DNA from 3 places in the Pseudomonas sp. H3_C08 genome. Region 1 is predicted to be linked to each of the others. Evidence: predicted binding sites of a transcription regulator. Region 1 holds the regulator's gene; each other region holds the start of a gene.
What was found. Region 1 encodes sigma-54, which starts transcription at its own class of promoters, with help from an activator protein. Its sites were predicted from a motif close to ANTGGCATNNANNTTGCTNT; they were not measured.
Positions count from the first base shown of each region.

Region 2: a site for sigma-54 is predicted at 6,353-6,372, ahead of AB4N74_RS02265 (flagellar basal body rod protein FlgF). Genes of this name have one in related genera too.
Region 3: a site for sigma-54 is predicted at 6,087-6,106, ahead of AB4N74_RS03950 (CmpA/NrtA family ABC transporter substrate-binding protein). Genes of this name have one in related genera too.

Region 1 covers NZ_CP162803.1:6,300,407-6,310,851, reverse strand. Annotated here, with positions in the region: gene lptC (LPS export ABC transporter periplasmic protein LptC) at 1-397, shown strand, start outside; gene lptA (lipopolysaccharide transport periplasmic protein LptA) at 384-929, shown strand; gene lptB (LPS export ABC transporter ATP-binding protein) at 929-1,654, shown strand; gene AB4N74_RS28560 (RNA polymerase factor sigma-54) at 1,842-3,335, shown strand; gene hpf (ribosome hibernation-promoting factor, HPF/YfiA family) at 3,409-3,717, shown strand; gene ptsN (PTS IIA-like nitrogen regulatory protein PtsN) at 3,729-4,193, shown strand; gene rapZ (RNase adapter RapZ) at 4,196-5,053, shown strand; gene AB4N74_RS28540 (HPr family phosphocarrier protein) at 5,069-5,344, shown strand; gene AB4N74_RS28535 (ZIP family metal transporter) at 5,439-6,332, opposite strand; gene AB4N74_RS28530 (superoxide dismutase) at 6,363-6,974, opposite strand; gene AB4N74_RS28525 (hypothetical protein) at 6,976-7,416, opposite strand; gene AB4N74_RS28520 (class II fumarate hydratase) at 7,444-8,820, opposite strand; gene AB4N74_RS28515 (FagA protein) at 8,801-9,208, opposite strand; gene pmbA (metalloprotease PmbA) at 9,460-10,445, opposite strand, start outside.
Region 2 covers NZ_CP162803.1:469,245-479,689, reverse strand. Annotated here, with positions in the region: gene flgK (flagellar hook-associated protein FlgK) at 1-1,534, opposite strand, end outside; gene flgJ (flagellar assembly peptidoglycan hydrolase FlgJ) at 1,559-2,851, opposite strand; gene AB4N74_RS02280 (flagellar basal body P-ring protein FlgI) at 2,863-3,951, opposite strand; gene flgH (flagellar basal body L-ring protein FlgH) at 3,979-4,674, opposite strand; gene flgG (flagellar basal-body rod protein FlgG) at 4,727-5,512, opposite strand; gene AB4N74_RS02265 (flagellar basal body rod protein FlgF) at 5,558-6,298, opposite strand; gene AB4N74_RS02260 (sigma-54-dependent transcriptional regulator) at 6,609-8,168, opposite strand; gene phhA (phenylalanine 4-monooxygenase) at 8,543-9,334, shown strand; gene AB4N74_RS02250 (4a-hydroxytetrahydrobiopterin dehydratase) at 9,451-9,807, shown strand; gene AB4N74_RS02245 (amino acid aminotransferase) at 9,807-10,445, shown strand, end outside.
Region 3 covers NZ_CP162803.1:818,951-829,395, reverse strand. Annotated here, with positions in the region: gene AB4N74_RS03970 (sensor domain-containing diguanylate cyclase) at 1-1,560, opposite strand, end outside; gene rlmKL (bifunctional 23S rRNA (guanine(2069)-N(7))-methyltransferase RlmK/23S rRNA (guanine(2445)-N(2))-methyltransferase RlmL) at 1,708-3,978, opposite strand; gene rmf (ribosome modulation factor) at 4,511-4,726, shown strand; gene AB4N74_RS03955 (quinone-dependent dihydroorotate dehydrogenase) at 4,979-5,998, opposite strand; gene AB4N74_RS03950 (CmpA/NrtA family ABC transporter substrate-binding protein) at 6,221-7,432, shown strand; gene AB4N74_RS03945 (ANTAR domain-containing response regulator) at 7,448-8,023, shown strand; gene AB4N74_RS03940 (nitrate/nitrite transporter) at 8,339-9,550, shown strand; gene AB4N74_RS03935 (protein kinase domain-containing protein) at 9,558-10,445, shown strand, end outside.

The sequences.
Region 1 (10,445 bases):
GGATGGCAAGGTGCAGTATGAGATGACGTCCGAAAAAGCCGAGCACGTGAAGGCAACCGACGTCACGCTCGTGACCAAACCCGACCTGAACATGTATCGCGGAACAGAATTTCCGTGGCACGTTACCAGTGAGCGCGGTGAAGTGAACTCAGGCGGCACCGAAGTCGAACTGATCGACTCGGTACGCGTTGCGCGCACCGATGAAAAGAAGCGTGACATCCTGATCACGTCCACTCGCATGACCGTGTTCCCGCAGCAGGAATATGCGCAGACCGAGCAACCCGTTAGAATCGACGGCGCTGGCGGTGTATCGACTGGCGTTGGAATGAAAGCGTACCTGAAGGAAAGCAGGATACACCTGCTATCGAACGTAAGAGGACAGTATGAGGCTCGTTAAAACCCTCCCTATTTTGCTCAGTCTGGGCGCAGCACTGGGAAGCGTGAGCGCCTGGGCTCTGCCGAACGATCAGCAGCAACCTATCCGCATTCAGGCCGACGACGCCCAACTGGACGACAAGAACGGCATCGCCACCTATAAAGGTGATGTGATCATCACCCAAGGTTCGATGATCGTTAAAGGCAACACCGTCACCATGACTCGCGCGCCGAATGGAGATATCGACGTGGTGACCTCCGTGGGCAACCTGGCTTATTTCGAGCAGTTGCAAACCCAGGGCGACACCAAACCGGTTCAAGGCTACGGCGTGACGATTCAATACCATGCCCAGCAAAACCGCGTCGTGCTGATCGACAAGGCCAAGGTCGTCGACAAAGACGGCAACGTCACTCAGGGCGAGAAAATCGTCTACGACACCGTGAAGAAACTGGCCAGCGCTGGTCGCGCTACCGGCAGCAAGGTCACCGAAACGCGTCCGCGCATCGACATGGTGATCCAGCCGAAGAAGAAAACCGACGAGAAAACCCAGTAATGGCAACTCTGAAAGCTCAGCACCTGGCCAAGGCCTATAAAAGCCGCCAGGTCGTGCGTGACGTCAGCCTGTCGATCGACAGCGGCCAGATCGTCGGCCTGCTCGGCCCGAACGGTGCCGGCAAGACCACGTGCTTCTACATGATCGTCGGCCTGGTACAGGCCGATCAGGGTCGCGTGCTGATCGACGATCTGGACGTCAGCCACCAGCCGATGCACGGTCGCGCCAAGGCCGGTATCGGCTATCTGCCGCAAGAAGCGTCGATCTTCCGAAAACTGTCGGTGGCCGACAACATCATGGCCATCCTCGAGACCCGTCAGGAGCTCGACAAGGCCGGCCGTCGCAAGGAGCTGGAAAGCCTGCTGCAGGAATTCCACATCAGCCACATCCGCGACAACCTTGGCATGAGCCTGTCCGGTGGTGAACGCCGCCGAGTGGAAATCGCTCGCGCGCTGGCAACGGCACCGAAATTCATCCTGCTCGACGAACCGTTCGCCGGTGTCGACCCGATCTCGGTCGGCGACATCAAGCAGATCATCCACCACCTCAAGGCCAAGGGCATCGGTGTATTGATCACCGACCACAACGTCCGTGAGACGCTGGACATCTGCGAAACCGCTTACATCGTCAACGATGGTCAACTGATCGCCGAAGGCGATGCAGAAACCATCCTGGCCAACGATCTGGTCAAGGAAGTGTATCTGGGCCACGAGTTCCGCTTGTAAGCGTAACAGTGCCCGGTGCGCCGCCCGGGCGCTGTATCGATTCAAGCAGGAATTAATACGCTTTAATTGTTACAGCGCTCTAGGCAAACACTTCAGTTTCAGGCATATAATTTGCTTAAGTTTGGCGCCCCGGCGCCCTGTAGTGGATGGCGCATAGCGCCGGCGAATAAGGTGTTAAGCCCCTGCCATGAAACCATCGCTAGTCTTGAGAATGGGCCAGCAGCTGACGATGACACCGCAGCTGCAACAGGCCATCCGCCTGCTCCAATTGTCGACCCTGGATCTGCAACAGGAAATCCAGGAGGCTCTGGAATCCAATCCGATGCTCGAACGCCAGGAAGAAGGCGAAGACTTCGACAATTCCGACCCTATGGCCGACAACGCCGAACAGAAGCCCAACACCGAGATCCAGGAACCCTCGTATCAGGAAACCGCGCCGACGGTGGACAACCTGGAGGAAGGTGACTGGAGCGAGCGTATCCCCAACGAACTGCCGGTCGATACCGCCTGGGAAGACGTCTATCAGACCAGCGCCAGCAGCCTGCCCAGCAGCGATGACGACGAATGGGACTTCACCACCCGCACGTCCGCCGGCGAGAGCCTGCAAAGCCACCTGCTGTGGCAACTGAACCTGGCACCGATGTCCGACACCGATCGCCTGATCGCCGTCACCCTGATCGATTGCATCAACAATCAGGGCTACCTGGACGAAACCCTCGAAGAAATCCTCGAGGCGTTCGATCCGGAACTCGACATCGAACTCGATGAAATCGAAGCCGTCCTGCACCGCATTCAGCAATTCGAACCTGCTGGTATCGGCGCGCGCAACCTTAGTGAATGCCTGCTGCTGCAATTGCGTCAGCTACCCGCCAAGACGCCTTGGCTGGCTGAAGCGAAACGTTTGGTCAGCGATTACATCGACCTGCTCGGCAGCCGCGATTACAGCCAGTTGATGCGCCGCATGAAGCTCAAGGAAGACGAGCTGCGCCAGGTCATCGAACTGGTGCAAAGCCTCAATCCGCGCCCTGGCTCGCAAATCGAATCCACTGAGGCCGAATACGTTGTCCCTGACGTCATCGTGCGCAAGGACAACGAGCGCTGGCTGGTCGAGTTGAATCAGGAATCGGTGCCGCGTCTGCGCGTCAACGCCCAGTACGCCGGTTTCGTCCGCCGTGCCGACACCAGCGCCGACAACACCTTCATGCGCAATCAGTTGCAGGAAGCCCGCTGGTTCATCAAGAGCCTGCAGAGCCGCAACGAAACCCTGATGAAAGTAGCCACCCAGATCGTCGAGCATCAGCGCGGTTTTCTGGAGTACGGCGACGAGGCCATGAAGCCGTTGGTTCTGCACGACATCGCTGAAGCGGTCGGCATGCACGAATCGACCATTTCCCGGGTGACCACACAGAAATTCATGCATACCCCGCGCGGTATTTATGAACTGAAATACTTTTTCTCCAGCCACGTCAGCACCTCCGAAGGCGGCGAATGCTCGTCCACGGCGATCCGCGCGATCATCAAAAAACTGGTTGCCGCGGAAAATCAGAAAAAGCCGTTGAGTGACAGCAAGATCGCTGGTTTACTGGAGGCACAAGGCATTCAGGTGGCTCGCCGCACCGTCGCCAAGTACCGCGAATCCCTCGGGATCGCGCCTTCGAGCGAACGCAAGCGGTTGATGTAAGCCACGTTACAGCGTTCCAGTGGCAGGCTATCCAGCCTGCCGCTTTATGCACTGGCAACGAAGGAGAAGCTGTATGCAAGTCAACATCAGTGGACACCAACTGGAAGTGACCGAACCTCTGCGCACCTACATCAACGAAAAACTCGACCGATTAGAGCGCCATTTCGACAAGATCACCAACGTGCAAGTCACGATGTGCGTCGAAAAGCTGAAGCAGAAAATCGAAGCCACCTTGCATATTCCCGGCGGAGAAGTGGTTGCCAATGCCGAGCATGACGACATGTATGCCGCCATTGACCTGCTGACCGACAAGCTGGATCGCCAACTCAAAAAGCATAAGGAAAAGACCCAGAGCCTCCTCCAGGGCGCGACCGGTCGATAACCCCCCATTCCATGATCCGACTTGAAAGTATCCTGACCCCCGGCCGTTCCCTCGTGAACGTGCCGGGCGGCAGTAAAAAGAAAGCCCTCGAACAAATTGCCAACCTGATCGCCCGCGAAGTGGCGGATCTGGAGATGCAAGATGTCTACGAGGCACTGATTGCCCGTGAAAAACTCGGTTCCACCGGTTTTGGTAACGGCATCGCCATTCCCCATTGCCGCCTCAAGGGTTGCACAGCACCGATCAGTGCGCTGATGCACCTTGATGCTCCGATTGATTTCGACGCCATTGACGGCGCACCGGTTGACCTGCTGTTTGTTTTGCTGGTCCCGGAGGCTGCCACCGATGCGCACCTGGAGCTGCTGCGCCAGATCGCCAGCATGCTCGATCGCAAGGAAGTGCGTGAAAAACTGCGCAGCGCTCCAAGCAATGAAGCGTTGTATCAGGTTGTCCTGGACGAGCAGAACGGGCACTAATCATGCGCTTGATCATCGTCAGTGGCCGTTCCGGCTCGGGTAAAAGTACGGCTCTGGATGTCCTTGAGGACAACGGCTATTACTGCATCGACAACCTGCCCGCAGGCTTGCTGCCGGAACTGGCCGAACGCGCGCTGATTCACACGGAACTGGCGCAGCCGCTGGTAGCCGTGTCCATCGATGCGCGCAACCTGCCGAGCCACCTGACACGCTTTCCCGAACTGCTTGAAGATGTCCGGGCCAAACACATCCAGTGCGACGTCCTGTATCTGGACGCCGACGAAGAAACCCTGCTCAAGCGTTTCTCCGAAACCCGCCGTCGTCACCCGCTGAGCAACGCCAACCGCTCACTGGCCGAGGCGATCCAGGATGAAACCGCCCTGCTCGGCCCGATTGCCGACCTCGCGGACCTGAAGATCAACACCACCAATTTGAACCTGTACCAGTTGCGCGACTCCATCAAGCTGCGTCTGCTGAACCAGCCGGAGCCGGGGACCGCATTTCTGGTCGAGTCCTTCGGCTTCAAGCGCGGCATGCCGGTGGATGCGGATCTGGTGTTCGATGTGCGCTGCCTGCCCAATCCGTACTGGAAGCCGGAACTGCGCGCGCAATCGGGTCTCGATGCGCCGGTGGCTGAATACCTGGCGGCACAGCCGGAGGTCGAAGAAATGTTTCAGGACATCTTCACCTACCTGCACAAGTGGCTGCCGCGCTTCGCCGCGAGCAACCGCGCTTACGTCACCATTGCCATTGGCTGCACCGGCGGGCATCACCGCTCCGTCTACCTGACCGAACGTCTGGGTCAGGCCCTGCAGAAAACCCTGAAGAACGTCCAGGTTCGCCACCGCGACCTCACTTAAAGGATTCACACCGCGATGCCTGCTCTGGAAATCGAAATCATCAACAAGCTGGGCCTGCATGCCCGCGCATCGGCCAAGTTTGTTGGAGTGGCCGGGCAGTATCCGGATTGCACGATCAGAGTGGGTCGTACACCAGAGACCACGGTTGATGGCAAAAGCATCATGGCGATGATGATGCTGGCGGCTGGCAAGGGCACCAAGATCTATCTGAGTACCGAAGGGCATCAGGAACAGGAAGCGCTGGATGCGCTGGTGGCGTTGATCAACAACTACTTCGACGAAGGCGGCTGACAGCCAAGGTCAAAAGATCGCAGCCTGCTGCAGCGCCTGCATTGGAATGCGTTCCCTGCAGGAACTGCCGCAGGCTGCGATCTTTTACCCTGCTTCAACCCAACGCCGTATCCATCACCATCATCAGACAAAACCCGATCAACAGGCCAAGACTGGCCAGTTTGTCATGACCATTGCGTCGCGACTCGGGAATCACTTCATGGGTCACCACCAGCAACATCGCCCCCGCCGCCAGAGCTAGTCCTAATGGCAACAACACCTGCGCCAGACTGACCAGCCACGCACATAACAACGCAAACACCGGTTCGACCAGACCTGACGCCGCACCGATCAGGAACGCCCTGACCCGCGACATCCCCGCCCCGGCCAACACCAACGCGATCACCAGACCTTCCGGGACATCCTGCAAAGCGATACCCATGGCCAGGCTGTCCGCATCCGGCATGCCGCCGCCAGCAGAAACGCCGACAGCCATGCCTTCAGGGATGTTATGGGCAATGATGGCGAACACGAACAGCCAGATCCGTGGTGGAATCACCGGATGCTCGACGGTGCCGACGAGCATTTCCGGGGACGCGCCGGAAACCTTCCGATCGACCAGATACAGCCCGAACGCACCCAGCATGATGCCGATGCAGATCAGGCCGCTGGCACCCCACGGTGTCAGTCCGAGGCTTTCGGCGGCAGCAATGCCCGGCACGATCAACGAAAACGCCGTCGCCGCGAGCATCACCCCGGCACCAAAACCCAGCAAGGTATCACTGAGTGTCTGCGGCATCCGCCGGATCACCAGCACTGGCACAGCCCCGAGCGCCGTGCCGAGGGCGCAGATCGCGCCGCCCTGCAACGCGCGCAACAGCCTCGGCTCGAGATTCAGCCATTCCAGTCCGTGGGCGACCAGCAAAGTCATGCCCGCCAACAGCAACAGCGATCCCACTGCGTAACGAAACATACGCCCACTTCCGATCGCCAGCGTTTCAGTGCCCATAGTCAGCCTTGGATTGTTTTTATAGAAGACTTAAACCAGCGCAGCCTGATAACGCGCAGCGACTTCAGGCCAATTGATCACGTTGTAAAAGGCGTTGATGTATTCCGGCCGACGGTTCTGGTAGCGCAGGTAGTAGGCGTGCTCCCAGACATCGAGGCCGAGAATCGGCGTGTTGCCGTTCATCAAGGGGCTGTCCTGGTTGCCGCTGCTTTCCACCAGCAGTTTTTTCTCCGGGGTCACGCTCAGCCAGGCCCAGCCGCTACCGAAGCGGGTCAGCGCGGCTTTGGTGAAGGCTTCCTTGAAGCTGTCGAGACCGCCCAATTGCTCATCGATGGCTTTGGCCAGCGCGCCGTCCGGTTTGCCGCCGCCGCTTGGCACCATCACTTCCCAGAACAGCGAGTGATTGGCGTGACCGCCGCCCTGATTGATCACTGCCGCACGGAGTTTTTCCGGCAGATCCTTGACGCTGGCGACCAGTTTTTCCACCGGCCACTCGGCGTATTCAGTGCCTTCTACGGCGGCGTTGAGGTTGTTGATGTAGGTCTGGTGATGCTTGGTGTAGTGGATCTCCATAGTCTGCGCATCGATGTGCGGTTCGAGCGCGTCGTAGGCGTAAGGCAAAGCAGGCAAGGTAAAAGCCATTTCAATGGACTCCATGGTGATGGGGGGCAGGCGCGCGGCGCGCATTGCCGGTATCCGGATGCAGCAGGCGTTGGGTGCGCGGGTATTCACCGTGCTCGCTGATGAAATTCAACAGCTCGACGTAAGTCTTGCTGCTCTGGCGCAGCGCTGCTTCACGCAAGGCCAGGCGCTGACGTTCGTCCTGCATGGTCTGCAACAAGCGTTGATGGATGGCGCAGAGGTATTCGGCGCTCTCCTCCGGCTGATTCAGGCGCAAGTGCAGATCGGCCAGGTTGTGGTGGGAGATGACGCAAGCCGCCACCGCTTCGTCGGCATCCGCCCAGCGTTCGAACAACACTTGCGCCAGGGCCAGGGCTTGCAGGTAAGCCTCACGGGCGTCGATCAGTTCGCCGAGCATGAAGCAGCGATTGGCCCGTTCGATCGTGCGTTTCCAGTGCTCCATGGTGAGCCTCCAAAGCGGTTGCGGGGTTTACACGCCGCCGGCGGTGAGTTTCTCGGGGTTGAGCAACTCTTCCAGTTGGCTGCGCGACAGGTCGGTGTGTTCCAGGGCGACGTCGATTACCTCACGGCCTTCCTTGTAGGCCTGCTTGGCGATTTCGGCGGCTTTCTGGTAACCGATGATCGGGTTGAGCGCGGTCACCAGAATCGGGTTGCGCGACAACGCTTCTTTAAGGCGCGACTCGTTCACCTTGAAGCTGGCGATGGCTTTGTCGCCGAGCAAGCGGCTGGAATTGGCCAGCAGCTCGATGCTGCTCAGCAGGTTCTGCGCGATGATCGGCAGCATCACGTTCAGTTCGAAATTGCCCGACTGACCGGCAATGGTGATCACCGAATCGTTGCCGATCACCTGCGCGGCAACCATGGCGGTGGCTTCCGGGATCACCGGATTGACTTTGCCCGGCATGATCGACGAGCCCGGTTGCAGGGCTTCGAGTTCGATTTCACCGAGGCCGGCAAGCGGGCCTGAGTTCATCCAGCGCAGGTCGTTGGCGATTTTCATCAGCGACACCGCAGTGGCCTTGAGCTGGCCGGAGACGGCGACGGCGGTGTCCTGCGAGCCGATCAGCGCGAACAGATCCTTGCCCGGGGTGAATTCCACGTCGGTCAATTGACTCAACTGGCGGCTGAAACGGGCGGCGAATTCAGGATGCGCGTTGATCCCGGTGCCGACCGCCGTGCCACCCTGCGCCAGGGATTGCAGGCTTGGCAGCAAATCCTGCAGATGACTGATGTTGGCCTTGAGCTGCTGCGCCCAACCGTTCAGTACCTGGCTCATGCGCACCGGCATCGCGTCCATCAAATGCGTGCGGCCGGTTTTGACGTGGCGATGTACGTGCGTGGCTTTGTGCTCGATCACTTGCACCAGGTGCAGCAGCGCCGGCAGCAGTTGTTCGTGCAGGGCCAGCGCAGCACTGACGTGAATGGTGGTCGGGATGATGTCGTTGCTGCTCTGGCCGCAGTTGACGTGATCGTTGGCGTTGACCGGCTCGCCGAGCAGACGGCTGGCCAGGGTGGCGATCACTTCGTTGGCGTTCATGTTGGAACTGGTGCCGGAACCGGTCTGGAAGATGTCCACCGGGAAATGCGGCATGAAGTCGCCTTCGAGCAAGCCTTGCGCGGCGTCGCTGATGGCTTTGCCCTGCGCGGCGCTGATCTGGTTGAGTTCAACGTTGGCGCGGGCGGCGGCGGCTTTGGCGAGGATCAGCGCGCGGATGAATTGCGTCGGCATCGGTTTGCCGCTAATCGGGAAGTTATCCACCGCGCGCTGGGTTTGCGCGCCGTAGAGAGCGTCCACCGGCACCTGCAGTTCGCCCATGCTGTCGCGCTCAATACGTGTCTTGGTCATCTGAAAGTCCTTGCACCAGTTCAATAAGAGGAATCGAGGGCAGCAGTTCGCAGGTGGCGAGCTGCCAGGTATAGCGTTGCCAACGCTGGAGCCGGCATTTGCACAGGGACAGGCGCTCCATTTCACGCAGTGGACGCCAGGCTTGATCGAGACAGAAGCTGCGCCAATGCCACGGCAAGGCGATGTCGGTGGCCGTGTCGAGCAGCAGATGGAAGGAGGTTTCAGCGATGGTCCAGGGAGAAGTCGCCGTACAACAGGCCAGATACCGGCCCTCGGCCAGATAGTGTTCGATCAGGCGCGGTTCGTCGGGATCCATCGCGCAACGGATCTGGCGACTCATCCAGCGCCAGCTTTCGAGGTACGGCTGCTCGTGCAAGGCAGAACTCATGATCCGGGGCTCATCCGATAATGAGATTTATTATTAGATGATAATGAGAACCAAAACAAGAGCGTCGAACCATGCAGATCTCATTGTGAGAGCGAGCCTGCTCGCGAAGGCGTCGTGCCGGTCACCACTGCGGTCGGCCGTGAAATCGCTTTCGCGAGCAGGCTCGCTCCCACATTGGTTTTGTATGGAGCCAATAAAAAAGGCGCGCCACCCGATGAGGTGGCGCGCCTTTTGTGTGTGACGGCCGGGGTTTAGCTGCCCGCGACAGTCATCCGTTCGATCAACACCGAACCGGTGCGAATGTTGCTGCGCAGCTCCAGATCATTACCGACCGCGACGATCTGCTTGAACATATCGCGCATATTGCCGGCGATGGTCACTTCCTGTACGGCGAACTGAATTTCACCGTTCTCGACCCAGAAACCCGCCGCCCCGCGCGAATAGTCGCCGGTGACCATGTTCAAGCCATGGCCCATCAATTCGGTGACCAGCAAGCCACGGCCCATGCGCTTCAACAGTGCAGCCTGGTCTTCATCGCCATGGGTGACGAACAGGTTGTGTACGCCACCTGCGTTGGCCGTGCTCGGCATACCGAGTTTACGTCCGGAGTACGTGCCAAGGATGTACGACACCAACTCGCCCTTTTCGACGAACGGTTTGGCATACGTCGCCAGACCATCACCGTCGTAGGAAGCACTGCCCATCGCGCGCATCAGATGCGGACGCTCGTCGATGGTCAGCCATTCCGGGAACAGCTTCTGCCCCAGGGTGCCTTCAAGGAAGGACGACTTGCGATACAGGCTGCCACCGGACACCGCCGAGAGGAAACTGCCAAACAGACCACCCGCCAGTTCTGCGGAAAACAGCACCGGCACTTCGCAAGTCGGCACCGGGCGTGCGCCCAGACGGCTCGCCGCCCGTTGCGCAGCACGCTGGCCGATGCTTACCGGATCCGCGAGCAGAGTGCCCTGACGGTTTACGTCATACCAGTAATCGCGCTGCATCTGGCCATCGGCCTCGGCAATCATCACGCAACTCAGGCTGTGCCGCGTCGATGCGTAGCCACCAATGAAACCGTGGCTGTTGCCGTACACGCGGCAGCCCTGATGAGTGCTGAGGGTGGTGCCGTCGGCATTCTTGATCCGCGCATCGGCGTCGAATGCTGCCGCTTCACAGAGCAAGGCCTTCTCGATGGCCTGCTCCGGGGTGATGTCCCACTCGTGGAACAGGTCGAAAT
Region 2 (10,445 bases), 700 kb from region 1:
TGCCGCTGCTGATGAGGCCGCCCTTGGCATCCACAAAGGTGTAGGACTGGCTGCCCCCGGTGACCGCACCAAACACCAGTTTGACCGGCGTCGAGTTCTTCAGCGCCGCTTGCATGTCAGCCTGGGCAGTCGGGTTGTAGATATCGATTTTGCTGTTGAGCGTCGGCTGGGTGAAAGTGCCCAGACCGTTGGCGCTCGCCACACCGGTCAACGGACCGGCCGCAGCGATTTTCTTCGGATCGGTGAGCACTGTCTGGATGCTCGCCGCCGCATTGCGGGTCGGCGTGACTTTGAAGCTGTCACCAGCGCTCAACGCACCACCTTTGAGCGCGAGGGTGAAACCGTCGATCACTGGAGGTGGATTGGTCGTCGTGCTGAACGCACCCAGATCGGTGCCGTCGGAGCGCTTGACCGTGTAGTCAGTGGCACTGGTGAACGTCACCTGATAATCGCTGGTGGTCAGCTTGCCGGTGTCCTTGATGGTGACATCGAGGTTACCCGAACCGGTGCTGTTGCCCGACTGCGCGATGCTGCGCGAACTGATCAGCGCGGCACTGTTGATGTTGTTGAAAATCGCCGCGCCGAAGTCACCGTTCTTGTCGATGCCCTGGGCTTGCTGACTGTTGACCTGATCAGCGATCACCAGCGCCACGCGGCCCAGCTCGTTGAGCGACGGGTCGAGGACTTCTTTGCGGTAAGTCAGCAGGCCGCCGATTTCACCGCCGCTCATCGCCGAGGTGATGTCGATGGTGCTCGAACCGCGATCCATCTGGATGGCCATGCGCGACGGGTCGTCTTTGCTCGCGACCATGCTCAGCGTGTTGGTGGTGTTGCCGATCACCAGCGGCTGGCCGCTGCCGATGTAGACGTCGAAACTGGTGCCACGCTCGACGATTTGTGCACCCGTCAGTTCGGAGAGCTGGCGCACGGCTTCGTTACGGCTGTCGAGCAGATCGTTCGGCGCACCGCCACTGGTGGAGATCTCGCCGATTTTCTGGTTCAGGTTGGCAATCGAAGTGGCCAGTTTGTTCACCTGGGCCGTCATGTCGCCAAGGCTGCCGTTGATGGTGGTGTTCTGGTCGTTGAGCTGTTTGGCGATGGTATTGAAGCGACTGGTCAGCGCCTGCGCACCGGTCAGCACCGATTGGCGGGAGGTGTCATCGGTCGCCGACGTCGAAACGCCCTGCATCGTGGTGAAGAACTTCTGCAGCACACCGGTCAGGCCGGTGTTGGTGTCCGACAGCATCGAGTCCAGCGGTGTGGCCTGCGCCAGGTAAGCAGCCGATTCGCTGTCGAGCGAAGTAGCGGTGTGCAGCTGGCTTTCCAGGTAAGAGTTATACACCCGGCGCACGTCGGCCAGGGTCGTGCCCGTACCGATGAACACGGTGCCGAACTGCTGCGAGGATTTGGTGCCCTGCACGGTTTGCTGACGTGAATAACCGGCGGTGTCGACGTTGGCAATGTTGTTGCCTGTCGTAGCCAAAGAGGACTGGCTGGCCGACAGTCCCGACATCCCGATATTGAGCAAACTCATGGTTCAGACCTTATACCTTGTGCCTTATAAAGGCGTGGTGGATACACCCGCCGCAGCGTAGTTTTGGAAACTGTTCATCTGCTTGGCAATCTGCGAAATCTTGCTTGCGTAGTTCGGGTCGGTGGCGTAACCGGCCTTCTGCAACTCGCGTACAAACTGTTCTGGGTTATCGGCAGACTTCAGCACATCTTGATAGCGATTATTGCTCTGCAGCAAAGTCACCAGATCGTGGAAGCTGTCCTTGTACGAGGCGTAGGAACGGAACTCGGCCGTCTCCTTGACCATCTCGCCATTGCGAAACTCGCTGGTGATCGCCCGGGCCGAATCGCCCTTCCAGTTGCTGCTCGCCTTGATGCCGAACAGGTTGTGGCTGCTACTGCCATCCTGGGCACGCATGACCGACTTGCCCCAACCGGTTTCCAGCGCCGCCTGCGCCACCAGATAACGCGGATCGACGCCGATGCGGTCGGCCGCTTCCTTGGCCATCGGCAGCATGGTGTTGACGAATTCGTCGGCGGAACTGAAAGCTTTCTTCGCCGGCGCCAGTGGAATCTGCGCCATGGCGCGACCGTAGACCTGCATCTGTCCGCCCGAAGCTTTTTCGCCCTCGGCGCGGGCCAGCCAATCGCCGTTGTACAGCGGGCCGGCGCCAGTGGTGGCAGCCGTTGTCGCACGCTGCGGCAATGCCGTTGCCGCAGCCGGCGTGGCTGACGGCACCAGCCCGGCGAGCAAACGATCGGCCAGTTTTGGTGGCAAAGCCAGGCGACGCTGATTGATCAGTTCCATATCGTTGCGATGAGCCAGTTGCGTGTTCGGCGCATTCACCGAACGCGACGCCCACAGCGGTCGCTCGCCATTGAGCCGCGACAACGGGCCATTGGTGGCAACGGTGCCGGCGGCAATCGGCGTAGCCACGGCAGCAGCTTTCGCCTTGGCTTCTTCCTGCTTCGCCGCGGACGCGGCAGCAGCCTCGCCCGGCGCCAGCGGTTTGTTCTTCGACATCTGGCGCATCAGCACGTCAGCCAGACCGATACCACCCCCCTCGCGAGACATGGAAACGGCCAGTTGCTGGTCGTACATTTCCTGATACTGCTTGGCCGCCGGCGTGTTCAGCGGATTGTCTTCACCCAAGGCGTTGGTCGCCGAGCGCATCGACTTGAGCATCTCGCCAAGGAACAGCGATTCGAATTCCTGCGCCACCTTGCGCAGGTTTGCATCGCTGTTCTTGTCGCCGACCTTGAGCTGGTTCAGGCGATTGAGGTCCGAGTAGGAACCCGAATCGCTGCTGCTGACCAGACCGCTTTTGCGCATATCCATAAGGGTCAGCCTCAGATCACGATCAGGTCGGCTTGCAACGCGCCGGCCTGCTTCAAGGCTTCGAGGATCGCCATCAAGTCACCCGGCGCCGCGCCGACCTGGTTCACCGCACGGACGATTTCGTCGAGGGTGGTGCCCGGGCCGAATTTGAACATCGGTTTGGCTTCCTGCTCGGCATTCACCCGCGAGCGCGGCACGACAGCGGTCTGGCCATTGGACAGAGGGCCAGGCTGGCTGACAATCGGGTCTTCGGTGATGGTCACGGTCAGGCTGCCGTGGGTCACGGCGGCTGGCGACACTTTCACGTTCTGGCCAATGACGATGGTGCCGGTACGCGAGTTGATGATGACTTTCGCCACCGCCTGCCCCGGGTCGACTTCGAGGTTTTCCAGGATCGACAGGTAGTCGACGCGCTGGCTCGGATCGAGCGGCGCAGTGACACGGATCGAACCGCCATCGATGGCTTGCGCAACGCCAGGGCCAAGCATGTCGTTGATCTTGTCGACGATGCGTTTGGCCGTGGTGAAGTCGGAACGGTTGAGGTTCAGCGTCAGGCTGTTGCCTTGGTTGAAACCGCTCGGCACCGAACGCTCCACAGAGGCACCGCCGGGGATACGACCGGCCGACGGAACGTTGACGGTGATCTTCGAACCGTCACGGCCTTCGGCGTCGAAGCCGCCGACCACCAGGTTGCCCTGAGCGACTGCGTAGACGTTGCCGTCGATACCCTTGAGCGGGGTCAGCAACAGCGTACCGCCACGCAAGCTCTTGGAGTTACCGATCGAGGACACGGTGATATCGACCTGCTGACCGGGTTTGGCGAACGCCGGCAAGTCGGCACTGATCGACACCGCCGCGACGTTTTTCAACTGCACGTTGCCCGATCCCGGCGGCACCTTGATGCCGAACTGCGAGAGCATGTTGTTGAAGGTCTGCAGGGTGAACGGGGTTTGCGTCGTCTGGTCGCCGGTGCCGTTAAGCCCGACCACCAAGCCGTAACCGATCAACTGGTTGGAACGCACGCCGGAAATGCTGGCGATATCTTTCAGCCGCTCGGCGTGGGCACCAAAGGCTGCGGACATCAGCGCCGCAGCCAGCATGAGGCTCTTGAAATTCAACGTAGCCACCTAGAAAGGGAACAGCGGGCTGAGGAAGAAACGGTCGAACCAGCCTGGCTGACTCGTATCGGCAAACGCGCCGGTACCCGAGTAGGTGATGCGTGCATCGGCGACCCGGGTCGACGACACAGTGTTGTCCGTGGCGATGTCATCGGCACGCACCAGGCCGGCGATGCGCACCAGTTCGTCACCGGTGTTCAGCGTCAGCCACTTCTCGCCACGCACGGCGATGATGCCGTTGGGCAGCACGTCAGCGACGGTCACGGTGATCGAACCGGTCAGGCTGTTGCTCTGTCCGGACTTGGCGTCGCCTTTGGTCGAACGGTCGGCGCTATAGCCGGCGTTCAGACTCAGGTCGTTGCCCCCAATCGGATTGTTAGTGGTCAGGCTGGAGCCGAACAACGAGGTCAGACCGACCTTGTTGTCACTGTTCTTGTCCATCTGCGAATTGGCATTCTTGCTCGCCTGCGTGCGCTCGTTCAGGGTGATGGTGATGATGTCACCGACCCGGAAAGCCTTGCGGTCGCTGTACAGGTTCTGCTCGAAGCCGGCCTGATAGATCGAGCCATTATTGGCGGCAGCCGGCAACGGCGTGCGCGGCAACACCGGGGCGTAGTAAGGGTCATTGGGCTTGGGCGTCGGAGCGACGCAGCCCGCGAGCGAGACGACCCCACTCAATGCCAGAACAGATACAAAGCGATTCATGACCCTACCTCACGGTGTTGCAGGCGACCTCATGGCCGCCTCATAGACTTGATTACAGATTCTGCGTTACGAACGAGAGCATCTGGTCAGCGGTGGAGATCACCTTGGAGTTCATCTCATACGCGCGCTGAGTGGTGATCATGTTGACCATTTCTTCAACAGTGCTGACGTTGGAGGTTTCCAGGGTGTTCTGCAGGGTGGTACCGAAACCGGCCAGACCCGGAGTGCCGACTTGCGGCGCGCCGGAAGCGGCGGTTTCCAGGAACAGGTTGTTACCCACTGCTTGCAGACCGGCCGGGTTGATGAAGTCGGCGGTTTGCAGGTTGCCAATCACTTGCGCTGCCGGGTTACCGGCGATGGTCACCGACACAGTACCGTCACGGCCAACGGTGAAGGTCTGGGCGTCGTTCGGGATAACGATGGCCGGTTCCAGAGCGAAACCGCTGGCGTTGACGATCTGGCCGTTGGAATCGAGGTGGAAGGTACCGTCACGGGTGTAGGACGTGGTGCCGTCCGGCTGCAGGATCTGGAAGAAACCGCGACCGTCGATGGCCATGTCCAGCGGCTGCTCGGTGGTTTGCAGGCTGCCGGCGGTGAAGTTTTTCTGGGTGCCGACAATGCGCACACCGGTACCCAGTTGCAGACCCGACGGCAGTTCGCTGTCCTGAGTCGACTGAGCGCCCGGCTGACGCTTGATCTGGTAGAGCAAGTCCTGGAATTCGGCACGATCACGCTTGAAACCCGTGGTCGACACGTTCGCCAGGTTGTTGGAAATGGTGGTCAGGTTGGTGTCCTGGGCGGACAGACCGGTTTTGGCAACCCATAGAGCCGGAAGCATTCGATTCTCCTCGTGCGCCTGTTTTTCGGCGCGACGTTCTGATAATTAGCTGATCTGCAAGACCCGAGCCATGGCCTGGTCGTCGTCTTTGGCGGTGTTCATCATCTTGACGTGCAACTCGAACTGCTTGGCCAAGGCCAGCACCGAGGTCATCTCTTCAACGGCGTTAACGTTGCTCGACTCGAGGAAACCCGACACCAGTTTGACGTTGGCATCGGCCGGCGCAGGCTGGCCGTCCTTGGTGTAGATCGAGCCGTCGAGGCCCTTGTTCATGTTCTTGATGTCCGGGTTGACCAGCTTGATCCGGTCGACCTCCGCCATGACGCGCGGGCCTTCGCCCATCGCCCGAATACTGATGGTGCCGTCTTCACCGACTTCGATCTGCTGCTCGGGCGGCACGGCGATCGGACCGCCATTGCCCATCACCGGCATGCCGTTGCCGGCGCGCAATACGCCGAGGGCGTCGACGTTGAGGCTGCCGGTGCGCACGTAGCTTTCGCCGCCGTTCGGGTTCTGCACGGCGATCCAGCCATTGCCGGTGACCGCAACGTCGAGGTCACGACCGGTCTGCACCAGCGAGCCCGGAGTGAAGTCGGTGGCGGGCCGTTCGCTCATGGCAAACGCACGCGCCGGAAAGCTGTCACCGAACACCGGCATCGAACGCGCCTGCTCCAGGTCGCGCTGAAAACCGTTGGTGGAGATGTTCGCCAGGTTGTTGGCATGAGCCTTCTGCGCCAGTGCGTTCTGGCTGGCGCCGGTCATTGCCACATAAAGGTACTTGTCCACACTCTTTCCTCTGCATGCCGGACGTTTGCCGCCCACCGCTGTACTGCTGAGCCATAAGCAATTTGCAGACCAACTTTTTTCTGGCGCACAAAGGCCCGGCAAACAAAGGACTTGGGGGATGGCGAGGGGAAATTTGAAATGTATCGAAGTCGAAAAACCGGCGGTGTTATGCCGCTTGGCGGCAATCCCTCGAATGATCGTTCCCACGCTCCGCGTGGGAATACCTCAATGGACGCTCTGCGTCCGCTTTGGGACGCGGAGCGTCCCGGGCTGCATTCCCACGCAGAGCGTGGGAACGATCATGCTTGAGCTATGAATCGGTTTTACCGACTTCATACTCGCGCAGTTTATTGGCAATGGTGGTGTGCGAAACCCCCAGCCGCTTACCCAATTGCCGACTGCTCGGATGCTCGGAATACAGCCGCTCCAGCACCGCTTTCTCGAAGCGCCCGACAATTTCGTCCAGGCCACCTTCCAGCGAGAAATCGCCAAGCGGCTGACGCACGCCGTAATCCGGCAGGCGAATATGCTCGGCCTTCACCGTGCCGCCATCGCACAGCGAAACTGCCTGAAACAAAACGTTCTCCAGTTGCCGCACGTTGCCCGGCCAGTGGTAATGACTGAGGCGATCCATCGCCGCCGGCGCCAGTTTCGGCAGTGTGCAACCGATCTGCCGACTGGCCTGATCGAGGAAGTGCTCGACCAGCGGCGTCAACCCGTCGAGGCATTCGCGCAACGGCGGGATGTGCAGGGAGAGCACGTTCAAGCGGTGGTACAAATCCTGGCGAAACTCGCCGCGCGCGCACAACTCCGACAAGTCGACCTGCGTCGCACAGATGACCCGCACATCCAGATAAACCTCTTCATCACTGCCGACCCGGCGAAAGCAACCGTCCTGCAAAAAGCGCAGCAACTTCACTTGAAGACGCGGGCTCATCTCACCGACACCGTCAAGAAACAGCGTGCCGCCCGCCGTCAATTCCAGCAGCCCGAGCTTGCCTTCGGCGCGTGCACCTTCGAACGCGCCCGGGCCGTAGCCGAACAACTCAGTCTCGGCCATCGACTCCGGCAGGCCTGCGCAGTTGAGCGCCATCAACGGCGACTGCCCACGCGGACTGGCGAGGTGACAGGCGCGCGCAAGCAATTCCTTGCCGGTACCGGTTTCGCCCTCAATTAATAGCGGAGCGTCGAGCGGCGCCATACGCCGTGCTTCGCGCACCACGGCGGCCATCACTTTCGAGCTCTGGAAGATGCTGTCGAAACCACGCAGCTCCTGCTTGCGCACGTTATAGATACGCTCGCCAACGCGGTCAGCGCGATGCAAGGTCAACACCGCACCGGCCATGGCCTCGCTGTCGTCGTGCTCCGATTGCAGCGGCGCGATGTCGGCCAGAAAGATGTCGCCCTTGACCTTGACCCGCATGCCGTTGATTCGCGATTTGTTGGCGCGCACCAGCTCTGGCAAATCGAAATCCTCGGCGTAACGCGACAGCGGAATCCCCGGCACTTCATCGACGCGCACGCCGAGCAACTGCGCCGCCGCGCGGTTGGCCGCCACGATCGAGCCGCCCATGTCGATCGACAGCACCGGAAACTCCAGCGCGCCGAGCAGCGCATTCAACTCCATGTGCCGACGCTCGCTGGGCATCAGCCCAACCCGCTTGACGCCAAACACCCCGGCGATCGCCTCGAATTTCGGGCGCAACGCCTGGAACTGGATGTTGATCAGGTTCGGGCAATGCAGATAGATCGCGTTGCCATGCTCACCGCCGACCTCACCGCGCGCGACGTTGATCCCGTAGGCAACCAGCAGGTTGAGAATGTCGCGCAGGATGCCGATGCGGTTCTGGCAGTGGACTTTGATGCGCATAAAAATCGTCCGAATAAACGATGAGAAACCTGTAGGAGTGAGCCTGCTCGCGATGGCTTTGGGTCAATTGATATTGATGCTGACTGATGCACCGCTATCGCGAGCAGGCTCACTCCTACAGGGGGACCGCGCCAGACTTTTCTGTCGAGGCCCGCAGATAGTTGTCAAGATTATGTGACAGCCACCGGCCTTTTCAAACCCGTGAATCACCGCAAATGCGAGATATCCGTCAAAGCGTAACGATAATTTTACGATTTACAGAGAAATTTCCTACGCGCAGGCCATTCAACCTGCTGCACATCAACTCGCTCTCAGGTAATTCTGAATCCATCGCTGGACATAACAAGAACGAATTCCCCTAGCAGGAGAGCAGTATGAAGCAGACGCAATACGTGGCCCGCGAGCCCGATGCGCAAGGTTTTATCGACTACCCCGCCGAAGAACATGCGGTGTGGAACACGCTGATCACTCGCCAGTTGAAAGTGATCGAAGGGCGTGCCTGCCAGGAATACCTGGACGGTATCGAAAAACTCGGTCTGCCCCACGACCGCATTCCGCAACTGGGCGAGATCAACAAGGTGCTCGGCGAGACCACCGGTTGGCAGGTCGCCCGCGTGCCGGCACTGATCCCCTTCCAGACCTTTTTTGAATTGCTGGCCAGCAAGCAATTTCCTGTGGCGACGTTCATTCGCACCCGCGAAGAACTGGACTATCTGCAAGAGCCGGACATTTTCCACGAGATCTTTGGTCACTGCCCGCTGCTGACCAACCCGTGGTTCGCCGAATTCACCCACACCTACGGCAAACTCGGTTTGCAGGCCACCAAGGAAGAACGTGTTTATCTGGCGCGCCTGTACTGGATGACCATCGAGTTCGGCCTGGTCGACACCCCGCAAGGCAAACGCATTTACGGTGGCGGCATCCTGTCTTCGCCAAAAGAAACCGTTTATTCGCTGTCGGACGAACCTGAGCATCAGGCGTTCGATCCGCTCGAAGCCATGCGCACGCCGTATCGCATCGACATCCTGCAACCGCTGTACTTTGTCCTGCCGAACCTCAAGCGTCTGTTCGACGTGGCCCATGAAGACATCATGGCCATGGTTCGCCAAGGCATGCAGCTGGGTCTGCACGCACCGAAGTTTCCGCCGAAACCGAAAGCCGCGTGAACCGCGACTTTTGCTGACAATTGAGCCTGTCCGTCGCCGCCACTTTGGTTTAGCGTGACGGCATTGACAGCTCAAACGTTTTAATAAAAAAAACACACTCGATTCAGGAATACACCATGTCCACTTTGAACCAAGCCCACTGCGAAGCCTGCCGCGCCGATGCGCCACAAGTCAGCGACGAAGAACTGTCGATCCTGATCAAGCAGATCCCTGACTGGAACATCGAAGTCCGCGACAGCATCATGCAGCTGGAGAAAGTTTTCCTGTTCAAGAATTTCAAGCACGCCCTGGCGTTCACCAACGCTGTCGGCGAGATCTCCGAGGCAGAAGGTCATCACCCGGGCCTGCTGACCGAATGGGGCAAAGTCACCGTGACCTGGTGGAGCCATTCGATCAAAGGCCTGCACCGCAACGACTTCATCATGGCTGCGCGCACTGACGAAGTGGCCAAGACCGCAGAAGGACGCAAGTAATGCACTTCGACGCCATCGGCCGGGTACCCGGCGACCCGATCCTCGGTTTGATGGAGGCGTATGCGCAGGACACCAACCCGCGCAAATTCGACCTGGGCGTTGGCGTCTACAAGGACGCTCAGGGCCTGACGCCAATCCCCGAGGCGGTGAAAATCGCCGAAGCGCGGCTGGTCGAAAGCCAGGACACCAAAACCTACATCGGCGGCCACGGCAACCCGCTGTTCGGCAAAGTCATCAATGAGTTGGTGCTCGGTGCCGACTCGAAGCTGATCGCCGCACAACGTGCCGGCGTCACCCAGACGCCGGGCGGCACAGGCGCCCTGCGCCTGGCTGCCGACTTCATCGCCCAGTGCCTGCCGGGCAAAGGCGTGTGGCTGAGCAACCCGACCTGGCCGATCCACGAAACCATTTTCGCCACGGCCGGGGTCAAGGTCAGTCACTACCCATACGTGGGCAGTGACAACCGCCTCGACGTCGACGCCATGCTCGCGGTGCTCAACGAAGTACCGAAAGGTGATGTGGTGCTGCTGCACGCGTGCTGCCACAACCCGACCGGTTTTGACTTGAGCCATGACGACTGGCAGCGCGTGCTCGATGTGGTGCGCAGCCGCAATCTGCTGCCGCTGATCGACTTTGCC
Region 3 (10,445 bases), 1.0 Mb from region 1:
TTGATAAATACCGCCGGGCACGTGCGCGCTGAGTTTCTTCAGCAACACATCCCGCGCCGCCAGCACCTCGTGCACGCGCTTGCGCTCGGTGATGTCGATGCAGATCGCCAGATGCCCGACCCACAACCCTTGTTCATCGAGCACCGGCGTGGCGAGCATGTTCACCGGCAAATGACTGCCATCGCTGCGCACCAGCGTCCACTCCCGGGCTTCGTGGCCGCCGACTTCGCCGCCCTCGACCAGCATCGCGTGGCAGGTCGGGATGCTTTTCCCGTAGCGCGCACTCAACTCGGCAGCGCGGGCCATCAGCTCACGGGGCAGGTGCAGGTTTTCCAGGGTCATGTGCCCGACGACTTCGGCACTGCTGTAACCGAGCATTTGTTCGGCGCCGGGGTTGAAGGTGTTGATCACGCCGCGCAAGTCGGTGGCAATGATCGCCACCTGCGTCGCCGCATTCAGCACGCCGCGTAACTGGCCGTGGGTGCCGCGCAATTCCTGTTCGCTGGCGTGCAGCTCCTGCGTGCGCAGTTCGACCATGCGCAAGGCGCGCTGACGCTGACTGACCAACACGTAGAGCAAGGCGCTGAGCAGCAAACTGAGCAAGCTGCCCAGAATGATCACGCTACCGACCGACGAATGATTGGCCTGCGCGAAGGCGTCGCTCGGCAGAATATCGACCTGATAGTCGTGATCGGCCATGCGCAGTAACCGCGTGGCCGACAGGTCGCTCGGCGCCGGCTCGTTGGTCGACTCGAACAACACTTCGTGCTGATCATGGGTCGACATGTCGAGAATGCGCACCGACAGATAGTCATGGAAGGCATCAGGCAGACCGTCGGCCAGCAACTGGCGCATGCTGATTACCGCCATCACGTAGCCAAAGGATTGGCGCTCGCCACTGTGGCTCACTGGCGCCACCAGCAGCACACCGCGCGCATAGGACGGCTCGATACTGACTAGGTGCATCGGTTGCGACACCGCCAGCCCGCCGCGTTTGTCGGCACGTTGCAGGGTGTCCCGGCGCAAGGGTTGCGCCAGCAGGTCATAGCCTAACGGTGAGCCGAGCCGACTTTGCGTCTGGCTATAGAGCACCGGCACGTATTCATCGCGCACGCCAGCCAGTTGCAGCTCGCCCTGAGCACTCAATTCTCGGAGGGAAAAGTTGGTCAGACCTTCATCACGCACCCGCTGCTCGAATGCGGCGCGCTCGGCTCCATTGACCTTGAGGGCAAACGAATAGGCCTGGGTACGCATCAATAAGGGTTGGGTGTAACCGTCGAATTCGGCGCGAGACACCGATTCAGAGTTGGCGAAGAAGCGGCGCAGGCCGTCTAGGCGTTGTTCCTGATCCTGAAAGCGTTCTTCGATGCGGGTGTAACGTTCGTTGGCCAGCAATTGGAAACGCTGACGGGTTTGTTGCTGGAACTGATTGAGAGTGGCCCAGGCGAGCAGCCCCGTGAGAATCCCGCCGGCGAGCAATACCAGCAGCGCGACCAGCCAGGCCGAGACGTCTTCACTGATGAAACCCAGAATCTTTGGGCGCACGGGGTGCAACGACATAAAGACAACTCACACTACGCCAGCATTTACGGGAAAACCCCATTGACCGTGTGTGAGTTATAGCTATTAGCCACTAATTTAGCTAGCGCGGGCAGATCCACGGAGCCTTTAAAAATCAAGGCTCTGTGGATCCAATTGCGCCAAGCGTCAACGAGCCGTGATTTTCCAGGCGCGGTGAATCTTGGTGTTACGGGCAAAATCCGGGTCGATGGTCTGCGCGCTGATTTCCTCGACCGCGTAACGCTCGGCGAGGTTTTCTTCCAACTGGAACTTGCGGAAGTTGTTGGAGAAATACAGCACACCGCCCGGCGCCAGACGCGCCATGGCCAAGTCGATCAACTGCACCTGGTCACGTTGCACGTCGAAGATGCCTTCCATGCGCTTGGAGTTGGAGAAGGTCGGCGGATCGATGAAGATCAGGTCGTACTCGTCACGGCTGCTTTCCAGCCAAGCCATCACATCGCCCTGCTCCAGACGGTTCTTGTCCGAGAAGCCGTTCAGCGACAGGTTGCGGCGCGCCCAGTCGAGGTAGGTTTTCGACAGGTCGACACTGGTGGTGCTGCGCGCACCGCCCTTGGCCGCGTGCACGCTGGCGGTCGCGGTGTAGCAGAACAGATTGAGGAAGCGCTTGCCGGCGGCCTCTTTCTGAATACGCATGCGCATTGGCCGGTGATCGAGGAACAGGCCGGTGTCGAGGTAGTCGGTGAGGTTGACCAGCAACTTCACGCCGCCCTCGCTGACTTCATTGAACTTGCCCTGTGCAGCCTGACGCTCGTACTGCTTGGTGCCGCTCTGGCGCTCGCGGCGTTTGACCACCACGCGGCTCTTGTCAACGTTCAGCGCCTGCGGAATGGCCGCCAGCGCGTCGAACATGCGCGCCGAGGCTTTTTCCGGGTCGATCGATTTTGGCGCGGCGTATTCCTGGACGTGCACCCAATCGTGGTACAGGTCGATGGCCATCGCATATTCAGGCATGTCGGCATCGTAGACGCGGTAGCAATCGATGCCTTCGCGCTTGACCCACTTGCCCATGGCCTTGAGGTTCTTTTGCAGGCGGTTGGCAAACATCTGTCCGCCTTCGCTCAAGCGCGGTTGCTCGATCACCGGTGCCGGGGCTGGCGTCGGCTTGATCGGGTTACCGTTCTTGTTGAACTTGCGCTCTTGCGGCTCGTCCGGGGTCTGGTCGTAAGCCGCTTGCTCACGCTCGGCCTGACGCTGTTCCGGGGTACGCCGCTCGCCGGTGACGAACTGATCCGGCAGCACTTTGATCAACAGCAGTTTGCACGGCAGCGCGCCGTTCCAGAACGAATACTGTTTGTGGCTACGAATGCCCATGCGCTTGCCCAGATCCGGGGCGCCGGTGAACACCGCCGCTTCCCAGTTCAGGCAAGCCTGACGCAGGCGCTCGCCGAGGTTCTGGTAGAGATACAGCAGGCTGGCTTCGTCGCCGAGACGCTCGCCGTACGGCGGGTTGCAGATGACCAGACCTTTCTGGTTCTGATCCGGACGCGGCTCGAAGGTCGCGACTTCGCCCTGGTAGATCTTGATCCACTCGCTCAGGCCAGCACGCTCAACGTTGTTGCGGCCTGGCTGAATCAGACGTGGGTCAGCTTCATAACCACGAATCCACAGCGGTGGCTTGGCCAGACCGGCAGCGGCACGCTCGACGGCTTCTTCGTGGAGCTTTTTCCACAGCGCCGGCACGTGACCCAGCCATGCGGTGAAGCCCCACTGCTCACGGCGCAGGTTCGGCGCCATATCAGCGGCGATCATGCCGGCTTCGACGAGGAACGTACCGACACCGCACATCGGGTCAGCCAGCGCGCCGCCTTCAGCGGCAATGCGCGGCCAGCCGGAACGGATCAGGATCGCCGCCGCGAGGTTTTCCTTCAGCGGCGCCGCGCCCTGCTGCAGACGGTAACCGCGCTGGTGCAGGCTGTGGCCGGAGAGGTCGAGGGACAGAATCGCTTCGCCGCGATCCAGACGCAGGTGAATGCGCAGGTCCGGGTTGAGCTTATCGATCGAAGGACGGTCGCCCTGCGGCGTGCGCAGTTTGTCGACGATGGCGTCTTTGACCTTCAGGGCACCGAAGTGGGTGTTGTCGATGCCTGAGCCGTGGCCGCTGAATTCAACGGCCAGGGTACCGTCGCTGAGCATGTGATCCTGCCACTCGATGTCGAGCACACCGTGGTACAGGTCTTCAGCGTCTTTCATCGGGAAACGCTTGAGTACCAGCAACACGCGGTTGGCCAGACGCGACCAGAGGCACAGGCGATAAGCGGTTTCCATGGTCGCCATGCCACGCACGGCGGAAGTGTGCTCGCGCGCTTCTTCAAGGCCAAGCCCGACGGCTTCCTCGATGAGCAGGCCTTCAAGACCTTTAGGGCAAGTGAGGAAGAGTTCGAAACGGTCGGACATGGTATTTCCAGAGCCTTTGGCTAGTGAATCGGCAACGCATTGCCGATCCGGTTTTCAATCAGGCGCTTTTCTAAAAGAACGCCCGCGTGGCACGAAGGTGTGCCGTTCCATCCCCGCTGCTCGGGTTAAAAGAGCTTAGATGCCGGGACAGATAAAAAAGTTGATGAAACAAAAAGTCTTAAAGCGACCCTTCGTCGCTTTATACCCCAGCGCAAACGTGGGTCATTCTCACTAAAGAATTAACCCCATCATGCAGCGCGGGGCCGATCATACCGGGGTTTGCTGAAAAACCGTGCATGAAACCCGTCGTTACTTATGGCTGTAGCACCAATTTCGTTACGTCCTTATGACAAAACGATCATTCCCTCGGTGTGACTCATTGGTTAGAACTGAACACAGGTTGACGTCGCAACGGCGTCAACACCTTGGCTCGCCACGCCGGCAGCGAGCCGCACCATGGCAGGTTTCTTCTGCCAGACCTCAGTTGAGGTCAACGCGACACAAAACAGTCAACAAGTGAGGGAAACACCCTATGAGAAGACTTAAGCGTGATCCGTTGGAAAGAGCATTTTTGCGCGGATATCAATATGGCGTTGGTGGCAAATCCCGTGAGCTTTGCCCATTTACTCTACCGTCGGTACGCCAAGCCTGGATTAACGGCTGGCGAGAAGGACGCGGCGACAACTGGGACGGTATGACCGGCACTGCGGGAATCCACAGACTCAACGAACTTCACGCCGTCGGCTGACACAGGGCATTAATTCCGACACGACAATCTGAATTTGTAACGACTTACCATGCACGTCCTTCCCGGACGGCGGGCTGCGGCCCAGGGGCTCCTTCGAGGAGCCCTTTTTATTGCATGGATTTTTGTGCCGAGCGCATAACCTGTAGGAGTGAGCCTGCTCGCGATAGCGGTCTGTCAGTCGCTGATGAAGTGACCGAAAGAAAGCTATCGCGAGCAGGCTCACTCCTACAAGGGAACAGTGGTGTCTATGGATCAGCGCAGGGCGGCGATCGCGTCTACCGATTCACGAATCAGCGCCGGGCCTTTATAGATAAAGCCAGAGTAGATCTGCACCAGGCTCGCACCGGCCAGAATCTTCTCGGCAGCATGCTTGCCTTCGGTAATCCCGCCAGCCGCAATGATCGGCAACCGCCCAGCCAACTCACCCGCCAGCACCTTCACGGTATTGGTGCTCTTCTCCCGCACTGGTGCGCCGGACAAACCGCCCGCCTCGTCGCCATGCTCCATGCCTTCGACGCCAACACGGCTCAGGGTGGTGTTGGTCGCGATCACCGCGTCCATGCCGGTTTCGATCAGCGCCTGAGCAACCTGTGCGGTTTCTTCATCGGTCATGTCCGGCGCGATCTTGATCGCCAGCGGCACATGCTTGCCGTGACGCAAGGCCAGTTCGGCGCGGCGGGTAGCCAGATCGGCGAGCAACTGCTTGAGCGAATCACCAAATTGCAGGCTGCGCAGGCCCGGAGTGTTCGGCGAGCTGACGTTGACTGTCACATAGCTGGCGTGGGCGTAAACCTTGTCCAGGCAGATCAGGTAATCGTCGACCGCGCGCTCAACCGGCGTATCGAAGTTCTTGCCGATGTTGATGCCCAGCACGCCTTTGTATTTCGCCGCTGCCACACGCGCCAGCAGGTTATCGACACCGAGGTTGTTGAAACCCATGCGGTTGATGATCGCCTCGGCTTCCGGCAGACGGAAGATCCGTGGTTTCGGGTTGCCCGGCTGCGGGCGTGGGGTCACGGTGCCGATTTCAACAAAACCGAAACCCAGTTGCGCGAAGCCATCGATGGCCGCACCGTTCTTGTCCAGACCGGCCGCCAGACCCACCGGGTTCGGAAACTCCAGGCCCATGACCGTCACCGGCTTCTTCGCCGGCGCCTTGCACAGCAAGCCGTTGAGGCCCAAACGCCCACCCGCGCCGATCAGATCCAGCGACAGATCGTGGGAGGTTTCCGGGGAAAGTTTGAACAACAGCTGACGGGCCAGGGTGTACATGGGCGGCGATGACTCGGGCGGCGAAAAGAGGCGGCGATTATAGCCGGGCATCGACCTGCGGCGCGAGGCGCACGCGCAAATCGCTGTCTCTGGCATATGCCTTGCACCCTCCTGGCTATCAGCGCGCCGGTCAATGACGGCAGGCGGGCACGGACAATGGCGTCGTCTTCGGGGTTTGCCTGCGCAAAGTCCGGGGCGGCGCTTTTTTTCGAGGTACGTTGGATGAATGAACCTTCGGTAGAGCCACTGGCCTGGGTCAATGGCAGCGATGCCCCGGAAAAAAGCGCGATCAACCTCGGCTTCATGGCCCTGAGCGATTGCGCGTCGATGGTGGTCGCAGCCACACAGGGCTTCGCCCAGCCTTATGGATTGACGCTGAACCTCAAGCGCCAGAGCTCATGGGCGAATCTGCGCGACAATCTGGTCAGCGGCGAACTCGACGCCGCGCACAGTTTGTACGGACTGATCTACGCCGTGCACCTGGGTATCGGCGGGGTCGCCCCGACCGATATGGCCGTGCTGATGGGCCTGAATCAGAACGGTCAGAGCCTCAACCTCTCTCACGGCCTGCAAAACCTCGGCGTGACCAGTCCTGAAGCGCTCGATCGGCACGTGCACCAAAGCCGCGCAAAACTCACCTTCGCGCAGACCTTCCCTACCGGCACTCATGCCATGTGGCTGTATTACTGGCTGGCGAGTCAGGGCATTCATCCACTTCAGGATGTCGACAGCGTGGTGGTGCCGCCGCCGCAAATGGTCGCGCACCTGCAAGCCGGACGCATCGACGGTTTTTGTGTCGGCGAGCCTTGGGCGGCCAGCGCGGTGCAGCAGGATCTTGGTTTCACGCTCGCGACCAGCCAGACCATCTGGCCCGATCACCCGGAAAAAGTCCTTGGCTGCACTCGCGAATTTGTCGAGCAATACCCGAACACCGCACGAGCGCTGGTGATGGCGATCCTTGAAGCCAGCCGCTTTATCGAAGAGAGCCCGGAAAATCGTCGCAGCACCGCGCAATTGCTCAGCGCGCCGGAGTATCTGGACGCGCCGCTTGCGTGCATCGAACCGCGTTTTCTCGGTGACTATGCCGATGGGCTGGGCAATCGTTGGCAGGATCCTCATGCGCTGCGCTTTCACGGCAACGGTGAAGTGAATTTGCCGTACTTGTCCGATGGCATGTGGTTCATGACCCAGTTCCGCCGCTGGGGTTTGCTGCGCGAAGATCCGGACTACCTCGGCGTCGCCAGCCAGGTTCAGCGGCTGGACGTCTACCGCGACGCCGCCACCGCTGTCGGCATCGCCGCATGGGGCACCGACATGCGCAGCAGCCAATTGCTCGACGGCAAGGTCTGGGACGGCAGCGACCCGGCCGCTTACGCGCGCAGTTTCAAGTTGCACGCGTTGAACGACGACGCCCCCCTTCTCGCCCGCCGCTGACAGGAGACCGCGAACATGTTGCGCATTCTGTTGATCAACGACACAGCGAAAAAAGTCGGACGCCTGAAAGCTGCGTTGACCGAGGCCGGTTTCGAGGTGATCGACGAGTCCGGCCTGACCATCGACCTGCCCGCGCGCGTCGAAACGGTGCGCCCGGACGTGATCCTGATCGATACCGAGTCACCGAGCCGCGATGTCATGGAGCAAGTGGTACTGGTCAGCCGCGACCAGCCACGGCCAATCGTGATGTTTACCGACGAGCATGACCCCGGTGTGATGCGTCAGGCGATCAAGTCCGGGGTCAGCGCCTACATCGTCGAAGGCATTCATGCACAACGTTTACAGCCGATTCTCGATGTGGCGATGGCACGATTCGAGAGTGATCAGGCTTTGCGCGCGCAGTTGCAGGCGCGTGACCAGCAATTGGCTGAGCGCAAGCGTATTGAGCTGGCCAAGGGTTTGTTGATGAAGATGAAGGATTGCAATGAGGAAGAGGCTTACACCTTGATGCGGCGCCAGGCGATGAGTCGGCAGCAGAAGCTGATTCAGGTGGCGGAGCAGATTATTGCCATGAGTGAGTTGTTGGGCTGAAAGCGCTGAACGCTTGAAAAGCCCCTCACCCTAGCCCTCCCTCTGGGCGGTCCGACGTTTCGGGAGGGCTAGGGTGAGGGGCTTTTGATTTTCCGGCTGTTGGCACAAATCTCGCTAAGTAAAACGCACAGGTAACCAACGGCGGTTGCCCCACCTACGACAAAGACGTCGCTCACCCGTTCGCCCAACCGGCGCATCAGGGAGCGGCGTTTTTGCGTTTTGGCCCCACAGACCGGGGCCGGTGGTGCGGCCGTGGCGGCGCCCCACCTGCTGTTGCATGACTCCTTTCGAGACTCTTTTCAGCTGAGGTGCGCGATGAATTCAAGCTTCTGGAAATCCGGCCACACCCCGACATTGTTCGCAGCCTTCCTGTATTTCGACCTGAGCTTCATGGTCTGGTACCTGCTCGGCCCATTGGCGGTGCAGATTGCTGCCGACCTGCACCTGACCACGCAGCAACGCGGCCTCGTGGTCGCCACGCCGATCCTCGCCGGTGCAGTGCTGCGTTTTGTGATGGGCATGCTCGCCGATCGGCTGTCACCGAAAACTGCTGGGCTGATCGGTCAGGTCATCGTGATTTGCGCGCTGTTCGGTGCCTGGAAAATCGGCATTCATAGCTACGAGCAGGCGTTGATTCTCGGCCTGTTCCTCGGCATGGCCGGCGCCTCGTTCGCCGTCGCCCTGCCGTTGGCGTCGCAGTGGTACCCGCCGCAGCATCAAGGCAAAGCCATGGGCATCGCCGGTGCGGGCAACTCCGGCACCGTGTTTGCCGCTCTGCTCGCGCCGGTGCTCGCCGCCGCGTTCGGCTGGAGCAATGTTTTCGGTTTCGCCCTGATTCCATTGATCCTGACGCTGGTGCTGTTCGCCTGGCTGGCGAAAAACGCGCCACAACGGCCGAAAGCCAAAGCCATGGCCGACTACTTCAAGGCGCTGGGCGACCGTGACAGCTGGTGGTTCATGTTTTTCTACAGCGTGACCTTCGGCGGCTTTATCGGCCTGGCCAGCGCCCTGCCCGGCTACTTCAACGATCAGTACGGTTTAAGCCCGGTGACCGCTGGCTACTACACCGCAGCCTGCGTGTTCGGCGGCAGCTTGATGCGGCCGCTGGGTGGCGCACTGGCTGATCGCTTCGGTGGTATTCGCACGTTGCTGGCGATGTACACCGTCGCCGCCGTGTGCATCGCGGCCGTCGGTTTCAACCTGCCAAGTTCCTACGCTGCTCTGGCGCTTTTCGTCTGCACCATGCTCGGTTTAGGGGCAGGCAACGGCGCAGTTTTCCAACTGGTACCGCAGCGTTTTCGTCTGGAGATCGGCGTGATGACCGGGCTGATCGGCATGGCCGGCGGCATCGGCGGTTTTGCCTTGGCCGCTGGCATGGGCGCGATCAAGCAGAGCACCGGCAGCTATCAACTGGCCCTGTGGTTGTTCGCCAGCCTTGGCGTGCTGGCGTGGTTTGGCCTGCACGGCGTCAAGCGTCGCTGGAGAACCACCTGGGGGTCGGCGGCAGTGACGGCGGCGCGGGTCTGAACCTTCGATGGCCCTGCAACTGAGTTTCGCCGAAGCCAGCGCCACCGGTCCGCGCGCGGAGAATCAGGACGCTTTGCGTCTGGTCACGCCCGCGCCGGCGCTGGCGGCGAGCAAGGGTTATCTGTTCGCCATCGCCGACGGCGTCAGCCAGTGTGCCGATGGCGGACTGGCTGCGCGTTCGACCTTGCAAGCCTTGGCGCTGGACTACTACGCCACACCGGAAACCTGGAGCGTGGCCCAGGCACTGGATCGCCTGCTGCTCGCGCAAAACCGCTGGTTGCAGGCCAACGGTGGTGGGCAACCGTTGCTCACCACGGTCAGCGCCTTGGTCATGCGTGGTCGGCGTTTCACCCTCGCCCACGTCGGCGATTGCCGGGTGTATCGCTGGCACGCCGACAGCTTGCAGCGAATCAGCGAAGACCACGTCTGGGATCAGCCGGGCATGCAGCATGTGCTCAAGCGTGCGCTGGGCCTGGATCAGCATCTGGTGCTGGATTTTCTCGACGGTGAACTGCGCGAGGGTGAGTGTTTCGTACTGCTCAGCGACGGGGTCTGGTCGACACTCGGCGATACCGCCATCGCGGCGATTCTGCGTGATCAACCGGATCTGCACAGTGCCGCGCAGACGCTGATCAACGCCGCGCATCTGGCGGGGAGCCAGGACAATGCCAGTGCTTTGCTGGTGCGGGTGGATGCGGTCGGTGAGGCGAGTATCGGCGATGCGCTGATTCATCTGCAGCAATGGCCCCTGCCGCCACCGTTGAAACCCGGTCAGTCGTTCGAAGGCTGGCAAGTGCTGGAGGTTGTCGCTCAGAGCCAGCAATCGCTGCTGTATCGGGTGCTTGATGGACAAGGTCAAACGTGGCTTCTGAAAACCCTACCCACGCGTTCCGCC